2 regions of the Xanthomonas sp. SS genome follow, and region 1 is predicted to be linked to the other one. Evidence: predicted binding sites of a transcription regulator. Region 1 holds the regulator's gene; the other holds the start of a gene.

What was found. Region 1 encodes FliA, which starts transcription of late flagellar genes. Its sites were predicted from a motif close to TAAAGTTTNNCNNNCNNNGGCCGATAA; they were not measured.
Region 2: the regulator FliA is predicted to act here: its motif matches at 1,974-2,000, upstream of HEP74_RS04250 (methyl-accepting chemotaxis protein).

Annotation. Positions count from the first base shown of each region.
Region 1 covers NZ_CP051190.1:2,667,805-2,673,055, reverse strand. The annotation lists gene HEP74_RS11095 (protein phosphatase CheZ) at 1-461, opposite strand, end outside; gene cheY (chemotaxis response regulator CheY) at 461-853, opposite strand; gene HEP74_RS11085 (RNA polymerase sigma factor FliA) at 872-1,621, opposite strand; gene HEP74_RS11080 (MinD/ParA family ATP-binding protein) at 1,618-2,502, opposite strand; partial or broken gene flhF (flagellar biosynthesis GTPase FlhF) at 2,489-4,157, opposite strand; gene flhA (flagellar biosynthesis protein FlhA) at 4,334-5,251, opposite strand, start outside.
Region 2 covers NZ_CP051190.1:1,001,330-1,006,580, forward strand. The annotation lists gene HEP74_RS04245 (BCCT family transporter) at 1-1,573, opposite strand, end outside; gene HEP74_RS04250 (methyl-accepting chemotaxis protein) at 2,032-3,882, shown strand; TPP riboswitch at 4,100-4,200, shown strand; gene thiC (phosphomethylpyrimidine synthase ThiC) at 4,310-5,251, shown strand, end outside.

The sequences.
Region 1 (5,251 bases):
ACGCGGCGCACGATGGTCGCCACGCGGCGGATGATCTGCCCGGTCAGGTCCTGGAAGCTCTGCGCCAGGGCCATCTCGGTGAGGTTGTGGCGGATCTTGTCGAGGATCTCGCCCTGGTCGCCGGTCAGCCCGCCGGCGCGCAGCTGTTCGGCCAGCGCGCGGCATTCCTCGGCCAGGTCCAGGGTGCGGTGGCTGGCCTTCTCGGTCATCTCCACCACGTGGTCCAGGCGCGAGCAGGCGTCGTCCAGTTCGCCGGCTTCGCTGGGAATGACCGGCAGCTCGCCGAGCGCCTGGCCCAGGTCGCGCGCCAGCCGGCTCAGGCCCTGCATCATCGGCCGCGTGCGCCAGGCGGCGAGCGTGTCGATTTCCTTGCGCCAGGCGGTTTCGTCGCCGCGCTCCAGTGCGTCCAGCGCACCTTGCAGGCGTTCGATCAGGGCGCTGCGTTCGGCGGTGGCTTGCATCAGGCGGTCGCTCCCAGGCGTTCGAAGATCTTGCCCAGCTTCTCCTGCAACGTCTGCGCGGTGAACGGCTTGATGATGTAGCCGTTCACGCCGCACTGCGCCGCCTCGATGATCTGCTCGCGCTTGGCCTCGGCGGTCACCATCAGCACCGGCAGGTGCTTGAGCTTGTCGTCGGCACGGATGTTGCGCAGCAGGTCGATGCCGGTCATGCCGGGCATGTTCCAGTCGGTGACCACGAACTCGAACGGTGCCGAGCGCAGCGCAGCCAGCGCACTGTTGCCGTCTTCGGCCTCTGCAGTGTTGGTGAAGCCCAGATCGCCGAGCAGATTCTTGACGATGCGCCGCATCGTCGAGAAATCGTCCACGATCAAAATCCGCATGTTCTTGTTCACCGCTAACTCCCTTGGGTCTTATTCTTCGTCTTCCAGGCCGGCGTCTGCCGCTTCGAACGCTTTCAAGCGTCCGCGCAAGCGTACCGTGGCCTGGCCGTGGATCTGGCAGACGCGCGACTCGCTGACACCGAGCACCGCGCCGATTTCCTTCAAGTTCAATTCTTGTTCGTAGTACAGAGACAGTACCAGCTGCTCGCGCTCGGGCAGCAGCGCGATCGCCTTGCCCAGTTCGCGCCCGAACTCGCTGCGCTCGAGCATCTGCTGCGGATTGGGCCCGCCCTTGGCGATGGTGTCCAGCTCGCCGTGGTCTTCGACCCGCGATTCCAGGCTCAGCACCTGGCCGCGCGCGGCATCTTCCATCAATCGCAGGTATTCGGGAAGCGGCATGTCCATCGCGGCGGCCACTTCGTTGGCGGCGGCGGCGCGGCCGGTGCTCTGCTCGATCTTGCGGATCGCCGAGGCGGCGTCGCGGGCGCGGCGGTGCACCGAACGCGGCACCCAGTCGCCGCGGCGGATCTCATCGATCATCGAGCCGCGGATGCGGATCGAGGCGTAGGTCTCGAACGAGGCGCCCTGGTCGGCGTCGTAGCTGCGCGAGGCCTCGATCAGGCCGATCATGCCGGCCTGGATCAGGTCGTCGATCTCGACGCTGGCCGGCAGTCGCGCCGCCAGGTGGTGGGCGATGCGCCGCACCAGGTCCGAATGCTGGGCGATGTAGTCGTTGGAGCTGTTGCGCTGCACGGCGCGGTATTGGGCGGCGGCGTTCATGCGGCGACCCCCCGCTGGATGATCCGTTCGACGAAGAACTCGACGTTGCCGCGCGGCACGGTCGGCGCCTGCCAGCGCGAGGTGCGGCGGGCGATCTCGGCGATCGCCTGCGCCGACGGGCTGGACGGGTAGGCCTTGACCACCGGCTGCTGGCGCTGCACCGCCAGGCGCAGCCAGTCGTCCTGCGGCACGCAGCCCAGGTAATTCAGCGACACGTCGCCGAGGAACTTCTCGCACACCCGGCTCAGCTTGTCGTACAGCAGGCGGCCTTCGTTGAGGTCGCGGACCATGTTGGCCACGATCTGCACCCGGTCCACGCCGCGTTCGCGCGACAGCACCTTGATCAGCGCGTAGGCGTCGGTGATCGAGGCCGGTTCGTCGCAGACCACCACCACCGCGTCCTGCGCGGCCTGGCAGAAGGTCAGCACGCTGTCGGTGATGCCGGCGGCGGTGTCGATGATCATCACGTCCAGCTCGCGCTTGAGCTCGGAGAACACGTTGACCAGGCCGACGTGCTGGGCCGGCGGCAGCTCGGCCATGTGCCGGCGACCGGAGGCGGCGGGCACCACCATCAGCCCGTTGGGCATGTCGATCAGCACCTCTTCCAGGGTGCAGCGCCCGGCGACCAGGTCGGCCAGGGTGAATTTGGGGGTCAGCCCGAGCAGCACGTCGACGTTGGCCAGGCCAAGGTCGGCGTCCAGCAGCAGGGTGCGCTTGCCCATGTCGGCCAGCGCCATCGACAGGTTGACCGAGATGTTGGTCTTGCCGACGCCGCCCTTGCCGCCGGTCACGGCGATCGTGCGCACCGGGCCCAGCGGTTCGCTGCGCGTTGCCGACAGGGGGAAGGCATTGGTCAGATTGGCGTAATCACGCGACGGCATGGTTCTGCTCCGGAGTACAGGGCTTATCGGCAGCGCGCCGCAAATCTTCAAGGCGCAATACCAGGCTGGCGGCGTTGGCGCGGTGCAGGTCGTCCGGCACGCGCTGACCATCGGTCACCCAGGTGATGGGAAGCCGGTGGTCCGCGACCACCGACAGGGCACTGCCAAACCGCCCGGTTTCGTCAAGCTTGGTCAAGATCACCCCCTGCGGATCGGCGCCGGCAAACCGGCGCACCACCTCGTCCAGGTCGGAGAAATGAGCGTTGGCAGGGAGTACTAGCAAGGACCGGACCACTCGCGAGGCGCGCAGCCAGTGCAGCTGTGCGGCCAGGGCGCGGTCGCGCTGGCCCATGCCGGCGGTGTCGATCAGCACCAGCTTGTAGTCGCGCAGGCGCTCCAGCAGCTGCTGCAGGGCGGCGTCGCTGTCGGCCTCGTGCACGGCGATGCCGAGCTGGCGGCCGTAGCTGTGCAGCTGTTCGCGGCCGCCGACGCGGATGGTGTCGGTGGTGACCAGGGCCACGTCGCGGGCGGCGTGGCGCTCCAGGAAGCGCGAGGCCAGCTTGGCGATGGTGGTGGTCTTGCCGGCGCCGGTGGGGCCGATCAGGGCGATCACGCCGCCTTCCTCGATCGGATCCAGCGGGGCGATCGGCAGGCGCTTGGACAGCAGCCCCAGCATCAGCCCGCGGCCGCGGTGCAGTTCCAGGTCGGCGGGGATCTGCATCACCACGTCGCGGGTCAGGCCGCTGTCGAAGCCGTAGTCGTCCATCAGCTCCAGCGCCTGGGCGCGCACCGGCGAGCCGCGCAGGCGTTCGTCGGTGAGCCGGTTCATCTCGCGCTCGATCATCTGCCGCATCAGCGCCAGTTCGTCGCGCAGCTGAGTCAATTGTTCGTCGTTCTGCGCGACGGGGAAGCTGGCCACCGGCGCCAGCGTCGGCGGCGCCGGGATCCCGGCGCTGGCCGCAGGCGCGGCGGCCGGCAGCGGCACGACGTTCGCGGCGCTAGTCGCGGCGGCCGGGGTCAGCGACACGGCGGCGATGTCTTCCAGCCAGGCCGGCACCTCGGCGGCGATCGCGGCGGCGCTGGCGGCGGCGGCCGGGGCGGCCGGGGCGGCGAACGGGCTGGGCATCGGCACGCTGATCGGTGCGTTGCGGAACACGTCCTCGGAATGCGGAATTCGGCGAAGGGGGCGTCGGCGGGGACCGGGCAGGGGCCCGCGGCGCGGCGGCGGGACGGCTCGGCGCCGGCGCAGTGCCGGCCGGCATCGCCGAGGCGGCGATCGCGGCGGGCTGGGTCAGCGGCCGCGCCGGTGCGGCCTGCGCCACTGTCGCGGTGCTGCCGGCGTTGGCCATGGCGGCGGCCGGGGCACGGCGCTCGCTGATCGCGGCCATCATCGCCATCGCCGGGTTGGCGGCGGCCTTGGCCGCACGCGGCGCCGGATTGGCGGCCGACACCTGCAGCCGCGGCGCCGCCTCTTCCGGACGCGCCGCGTCCAGCGCCTGCTGCACCAGGGCTTCGTCGTAGTTGCTGGCGGCGACGATCTCGATGCCTTCGTCGGTGCGCCGGTTGGACAGGATCACCGCATCCGGACCGTGCTCGTCGCGGACCATGCGGAACGCGGTGCGCATGTCGGGGGCTACGAAGCGTTTGATCTTCATGGGTGGACGCCGGGATTCGGGAGTGGGGATTGGGGATTGGTCGCGGATGCCGCCGTTACGTGGCTGGTATCCGGTCGCCTTGCTCTGGTTGTCTTCGATCGTTTCACTGCTGTCTCTCTCCGCTCGCGGGGTCCGCTGTTGCGAATCCCGTATCCCAAATCACCAATCCCTGCCTGTCAGCTGATCGTTCCCACCAGCTTCAGCCGCTTGTCTTCCGGTACCTCGCTGTAGGACAGCACCGACAGCGAGGGGACGCTGTGGCGGACCAGCCTGGCCAGCGCGGCGCGGACTTGCGCCGGGACCAGCACCACGGCCGGTTCGTTGCGCGCTTCCTGCTTGCTGACGCATTCGGCCAGGCTCTGGTGCAGCCGCTCGGCCAGGCCGGGTTCCAGCGCGGCACCGTTGCCTTGGGTAGAGTCTTGCAAGACACGTTCCAATTGCGGGGCCAGGGTGTACACCGGCAGTTCGGCGGACATTCCCGAGATTTCCTGGACGATGAACCGGCCCAGGGCGTTGCGCACCGCAGCGGTGAGCACGCCGGGTTCTTGACTCTGCGGGGCCTGTTCGACCAGCGCCTCGACGATCTTGCGCAGCTGCCGCACCGGGATCTTCTCGATCAGCAGGTTCTGCAGCACACGCACCACCACCGACAGCGGCAGCGCCTTCGGGGTGAGGTCCTCGACCAGCTTCGGCGCGCTCTTGGCCAGCGTGGCCAGCAGCTGCTGCACCTCTTCGTGGCCGAGCAGTTCCGGGGCGTGCTCGCGGATCAGGTGCGACAGGTGGGTGGCGATCACCGTGGCCGGGTCGACCACGGTGTAGCCCATGGTCTCGGCCTGGGCGCGTTGGTGCGGCTGGATCCAGATCGCATCCAGGCCGAACGCGGGGTCCTTGCCGGCGATGCCGTCGATCTTGCCCAGCGCGCCGCCCGGGTCCAGCGCCAGTTCGCGATCGGGGTGGATGTCGGCGGTGGCCACCGGCACGCCGTGCACCAGCAGGCGGTAGGCGTTGGCCGGCAACTCCAGGTTGTCGCGGATGTGTACCGGCGGGATCAGGAAGCCGATGTCCTGGGTCAGCTTGCGGCGCACGCCCTTGAT
Region 2 (5,251 bases), 1.7 Mb from region 1:
CCTGCGCTTGCGCGCGCCCAGCCTCGGTGCGGGTCTGTTCCTGCGCCGCTTGTTCGCGCGCGATCCAGGCCTCGATCATGTGCCTGGCGCGTCGATCGCGTCGGCGTTCCCGCGTGTGCTCGGCGTCCAGCACGCGATAGAGCGACACGATCACCAGCACCATCAGTACCGCGAACGGCAGCGCGGCGATGGTGATCATGCCCTGCAGCGCGTCCAGGCCCCCGGCCAGCAACAGCACTGCCGCGATCAGCGCCACCGCCACGCCCCACACCAGCTTGCGCGCCAGCGGCGGATCGCCGGCCTCGTCGGTGGACATGCTGGCCAGCACCAGCACCGCCGAATCGGCCGAACTGACGAAGAAAATCGTCAGCAACAGCAATGCCACGCTGGACAGCAGCAATGAACCAGGCAGGCTGTCGAACAGGGTGAACAGCACCGTCTCGTAGCCGTTGCCCAGCGCCTGCAGCATGTCGACGTGGCCGAACAGCTGTGCCCACAGCGCGGCGCCGCCGAACACCGAGAACCATACGAAGCCGAGCAGGGTGGGAGCCAGTACCACGCCCACCACGAACTCGCGGATGCTGCGCCCGCGCGAGACGCGGGCGATGAACGCACCGACGAATGGCGCCCAGGCGATCCACCAGGCCCAATAGAAAATGGTCCATTCGGCCACCCATTTGCTGCCGGAGAACGGCGACATGCGCAGGCTCATCGTCACCAATTGGTTGAGATAGGAACCCAGCGTGGTGGTGAAGGTGTCGAAGATGAAGCCGGTCGGGCCCAGCACCAGCACCGCGGCCAGCAGCAGCGCGGCCAACGCCAGGTTGAAGTTGGACAGCCACTTGATGCCGCGCTCCACGCCGCTGGCGGTGGAGGCCATGTACAGCACGAAAGCCACGGCGATGATGGCAATCTGCACGGGGATGCTCGCCTGCACGCCGAACACGCGGTGCAGGCCGGCGGCGATCTGGATCGTGCCGAAGCCTAGCGTGGTGGCGACGCCGATCGCGGTGGCCACCACCGCGGCGATGTTCACCGCCTGCCCGATCCAGCCGCGATGATGGCGGCCGATGACCGGCTGCAGCATGTCGCTGACCAGCCCACGGCCGTTGCGGTTGTACTGGAACCAGGCCATCGCCAGGCCGATCAACGCATAGATCGCCCAGGGATGCAGGCCCCAGTGGAAGAACGCGTAGCGCATCGAGGCGCGCGCCGCCTCCATGCTTTGCGGCGCCAACCCTTCCGGCGGTTTGAGGAAGTGCGAGATCGGCTCGGCCGCGCCCCAGAACACCAGGCCGATGCCCATGCCGGCGGCGAACAGCATCGACAGCCAGCTGGCGCGCGAGAAGTCCGGCTCGGCGTCTTCGCCGCCGATGCGCAGATGGCCGAAGCGGCCGAAGGCCAGATACAGCATGAAGGCCAAGGTCAGGAATACCACCAGCAAATACATCCAGCCGGCGCCGCGGATGACCTGGGCCAGCGCCGCTTGCACCACGTCGTCGAACGGGCCGGGCGCGAGGCCCGCTATCAGCACCAGCAAGGCCACCAGCGCGATGGAAATACGGAACACCATGCAGCAGCGTCTCCGGGCAAGGAAGCGAGAGGGAGCGTGCCGGCCTTGCGGCGATGCGCAACACAGGTGGCACGCAGCGGTTGCCGTCTGGAATCGCTGCAGCAGCGGCGAAAGGCAATCGCGAACGAAGCGGCAACGATACCGGGCGCATCGTCACGGTACCGTTATGGTGCGCTTCGGCCCGCGCTGCAATCGTGCGGAGCCAGGGTTCTTTCCCGCAGGCACGCCAAGCCAGGGGCCGCGCAGCCGGATCCGTTGCATTGCGCGCATTCGACGCTGGTTCCCTTCACGATGCTGTCCGCGTCCATCGGCTGTGATCCTCGCCGTTGCGGCGCGGCCGCAGGCGACTGAATCCGCAAGAGCCCGGACATGACGCCGATCCCGGTTGTGCGTGTACTCGCTCAGGTTGCACGGCGGCGGCCGATACCATGGCGGAAGAATTCCTGGAGGGGAAGACGATGTCGTTGTTCACACGCGGTCCGAACGCCGATGCCGGACATGCCGCGGCCTTGCCGGACGCACCGGTGGCGCTGCTGCGATTGGACCCGCAAGGCCGGGTCTGTGCCGCCAATCGCGCCGCGCTGGACCTGCTCGGGGTGCACACCGAGGGCTTGCTCGGCGAACCCAGCGAAGCGGTGTGGGGCCTGCCGTTGGCGTCGCTGGCCGATACGGAGGGCAGTTGGTTGGCACCCGGCGCCGATCCGGCGCGGCGCGTGCGCTACCAGCGCGATCGCGACGGGGAAGGTTGGCTGCTGTCGCTGCCGCATCCTGAAACCGCCGCGCTGCTGCGCGACGTCGCCCTGCTCGGCGCCGGTCAGGCGCAAGGCGCCATCAGCCCGGCGCTGCAGGCACTGGCGCAGCAGCTGCAGGCCGGTGCGCAGGCGCAGGCCTTGCTCGACCGGGTCGGCGAGCGTCTGACCGGGTGCGATCTGGATCTGGGGCTGAGCACGCCGCTGTCCGCGCAGGAAACCGAGGCGATGGCCGGGCGGCGCCTGTCGGCCGGCTTCGGCAATCTGGCCGAGGCGATCCGCCAGGCGGTGGCGCTGTCGCTGCAGATCGCCGCCGACGTGCCGCACGTGGTCGCCGAGAACGACGAGCTGGCGCAGCAATCGCAGACCCAGATGGAGGCGCTGCAGACGGTGGTGGCGACCACCCGGCGGCTGCTGCAGGGGCTGCACGAGATGGACCAGGAACTGCGCGCGGTGATCGCGGTGGCGGCCAGCGCCGACGACAGCGCACGCCAGGGCGCGGAAGCGGCGCGCGCGCTGGGCCAGGCGATGCGCGAGGTGGAGCGGCGCTCGGCGCGCGCCACCGAAGTCATCGAGGTGATCGACGCGGTCGCGTTCCAGACCAACATCCTGTCGATCAACGCCAGCATCGAGGCGGTGCATGCCGGCGCCGCCGGGCGCGGCTTCGCCGTGGTCGCCAGCGAGATCCGGCGCCTGGCCGAACGCGCCGCCGCCGCCGCGCGCGACGTGCGCGTCATCATCGGCGAGACCGGCAGCGCCCTGCACGACAGTGCCGCCTCGGCGCAGCGCACCGAGCAGGTGCTCGGCGGCATCGGCCAGTTGCTCGGCCGCGCCAGTGCGGCGATGGAAACCGTGGCCACCCGCGTCGCTGCGCAAGGCGAAGAGATCGGCGGCATCGATCGCGCGGTCGAGCACGTGGTCGGGCTCAGCCGCAGCAACCTGGAGCATGTCGCGCGCGTGGTCGAGCGCAGCGCGGCGCTGGCCGCGGGCAGCACCACGCTGCATGACTGCGTGGGCCTGTTCCGCTTGCCGGCCGATCCGATGCAGCAGCCGCGGCACGCGCGCATCCGCGAACTGGCGACGGCGGCCGCCAGCAGGATCGGGCAGGCGCTGGCCGATGCGGTCGCGCGCGGCCGCATCGGCGAGGACGCGCTGTTTTCCACCGACTACACGCCGATCGCGGGCATCGATCCACCCAAGTACCGCACCACCTTCGATGCGTTGTGCGACGAACTGCTGCCGCCGCTGCAGGAACCGCTGCTGGCCGCGCATCCATGGATCGTGTTCGCGATCTGCGCCAATCCGGACGGTTATGTGCCCACCCACAACCTGCGCTTCAGCCAGCCGCTGAGCGGCGACCGTGCCCGCGATCTGGTCGGCAACCGCACCAAGCGCATGTTCACCGATCGGGTCGGGCGCAGCGTCGGTCGCCATACCCAGCCCTATCTGTTGCAGGTGTATCGGCGCGACACCGGGCAGATCCTGTTCGACCTATCGGTGCCGGTGTACGTGCGCGGCCGCCACTGGGGCGGACTGCGCGTGGCCTACGTGCTGGAATGAGCGTCGCGGCGGACGCCGCACAAAAAAACGCCACCGGGGTAAGCCGGCGGCAGGGAGAGAGAGACGTCGTTCTTGTGGGGCCCAGGCTAGGCGCGGTATGTCGCCGGGGTTTGCCGCAATGGCGTGCGCGCGTGCCGGCGCTGACAAGAAGCGGGTCCGGTTGTGCGCCGATTCAGCTGCGCGCGGTTGGCTGCGGCCGCAGAAACGGGTCTAATGGGCGCAGAAGCGGGGGTACCGCCGGCGCAGGCCGCGGTTGAGACAGTCCCTTCGAACCTGATCCGGTTGATACCGGCGTAGGGAAGCTTCGCAAGCCCGGTCCATGCGCTTTTTGCGCCGGTCCGTGCCGCGCCGCCGCTTCGTCCGTGATGCGAGTTCGCTCGCAACCGCCCGCACTCGCTGCAGGCTCTCAGAAATAGGACGAATGCCGATGAATGCCGTACCCAGCCCGTTGCTGCAGCAGGCCGATACCCTGTCCGAGTCGGTGACCCGGCCGATCCCCGGTTCGCGCAAGATCTTCGTGCCAGGCTCGCGTCCGGACCTGCGCGTGCCGATGCGCGAGATCCAGCTGACCCGCACCCCGACCCTGTTCGGCGGCGAAGACAATCCGCCGGTCACCGTGTACGACACCTCCGGGCCGTATACCGATCCGGACGCGAGCATCGACCTGCGCGCCGGCCTGACGCCGCTGCGCGCGCGCTGGATCGAAGAGCGCGGCGACACCGCCGCGCTGGAACAACTCAGCTCCGATTTCGGCCGCGGCCGCGAGCACAACGCGCGGCTGGACGCGGTGCGCTTCCCGGCCCGGCACCTGCCGCGGCGCGCGCTGGCCGGTGCCAACGTCACCCAGATGCACTACGCGCGGCGCGGCATCGTCACTCCGGAGATGGAGTTCGTGGCGATCCGCGAGAACCAGCGGCTGGAGGCGGTGCGCGATGCGCTGCTGCGCCAGCAGCATCCCGGCGAGGCGTTCGGCGCCAGCATCCAGCACGTCATCACCCCCGAGTTCGTGCGCGACGAGATCGCCCGCGGCCGCGCCATCCTGCCCAACAACATCAACCATCCGGAAAGCGAGCCGATGATCATCGGCCGCAATTTCCTGACCAAGATCAACGCCAACATCGGCAACAGCGCGCTCAGCTCGGGCATCGCCGAGGAAGTGGAGAAGCTGGTGTGGTCGATCCGCTGGGGCGGCGACACGGTGATGGACCTGTCCACCGGCAAGCACATCCACGAGACCCGCGAGTGGATCATCCGCAACGCGCCGGTGCCGATCGGCACGGTGCCGATCTACCAGGCGCTGGAGAAGGTCGATGGCCGCGCCGAGGAACTGACCTGGGAGATCTTCCGCGACACGCTGATCGAGCAGGCC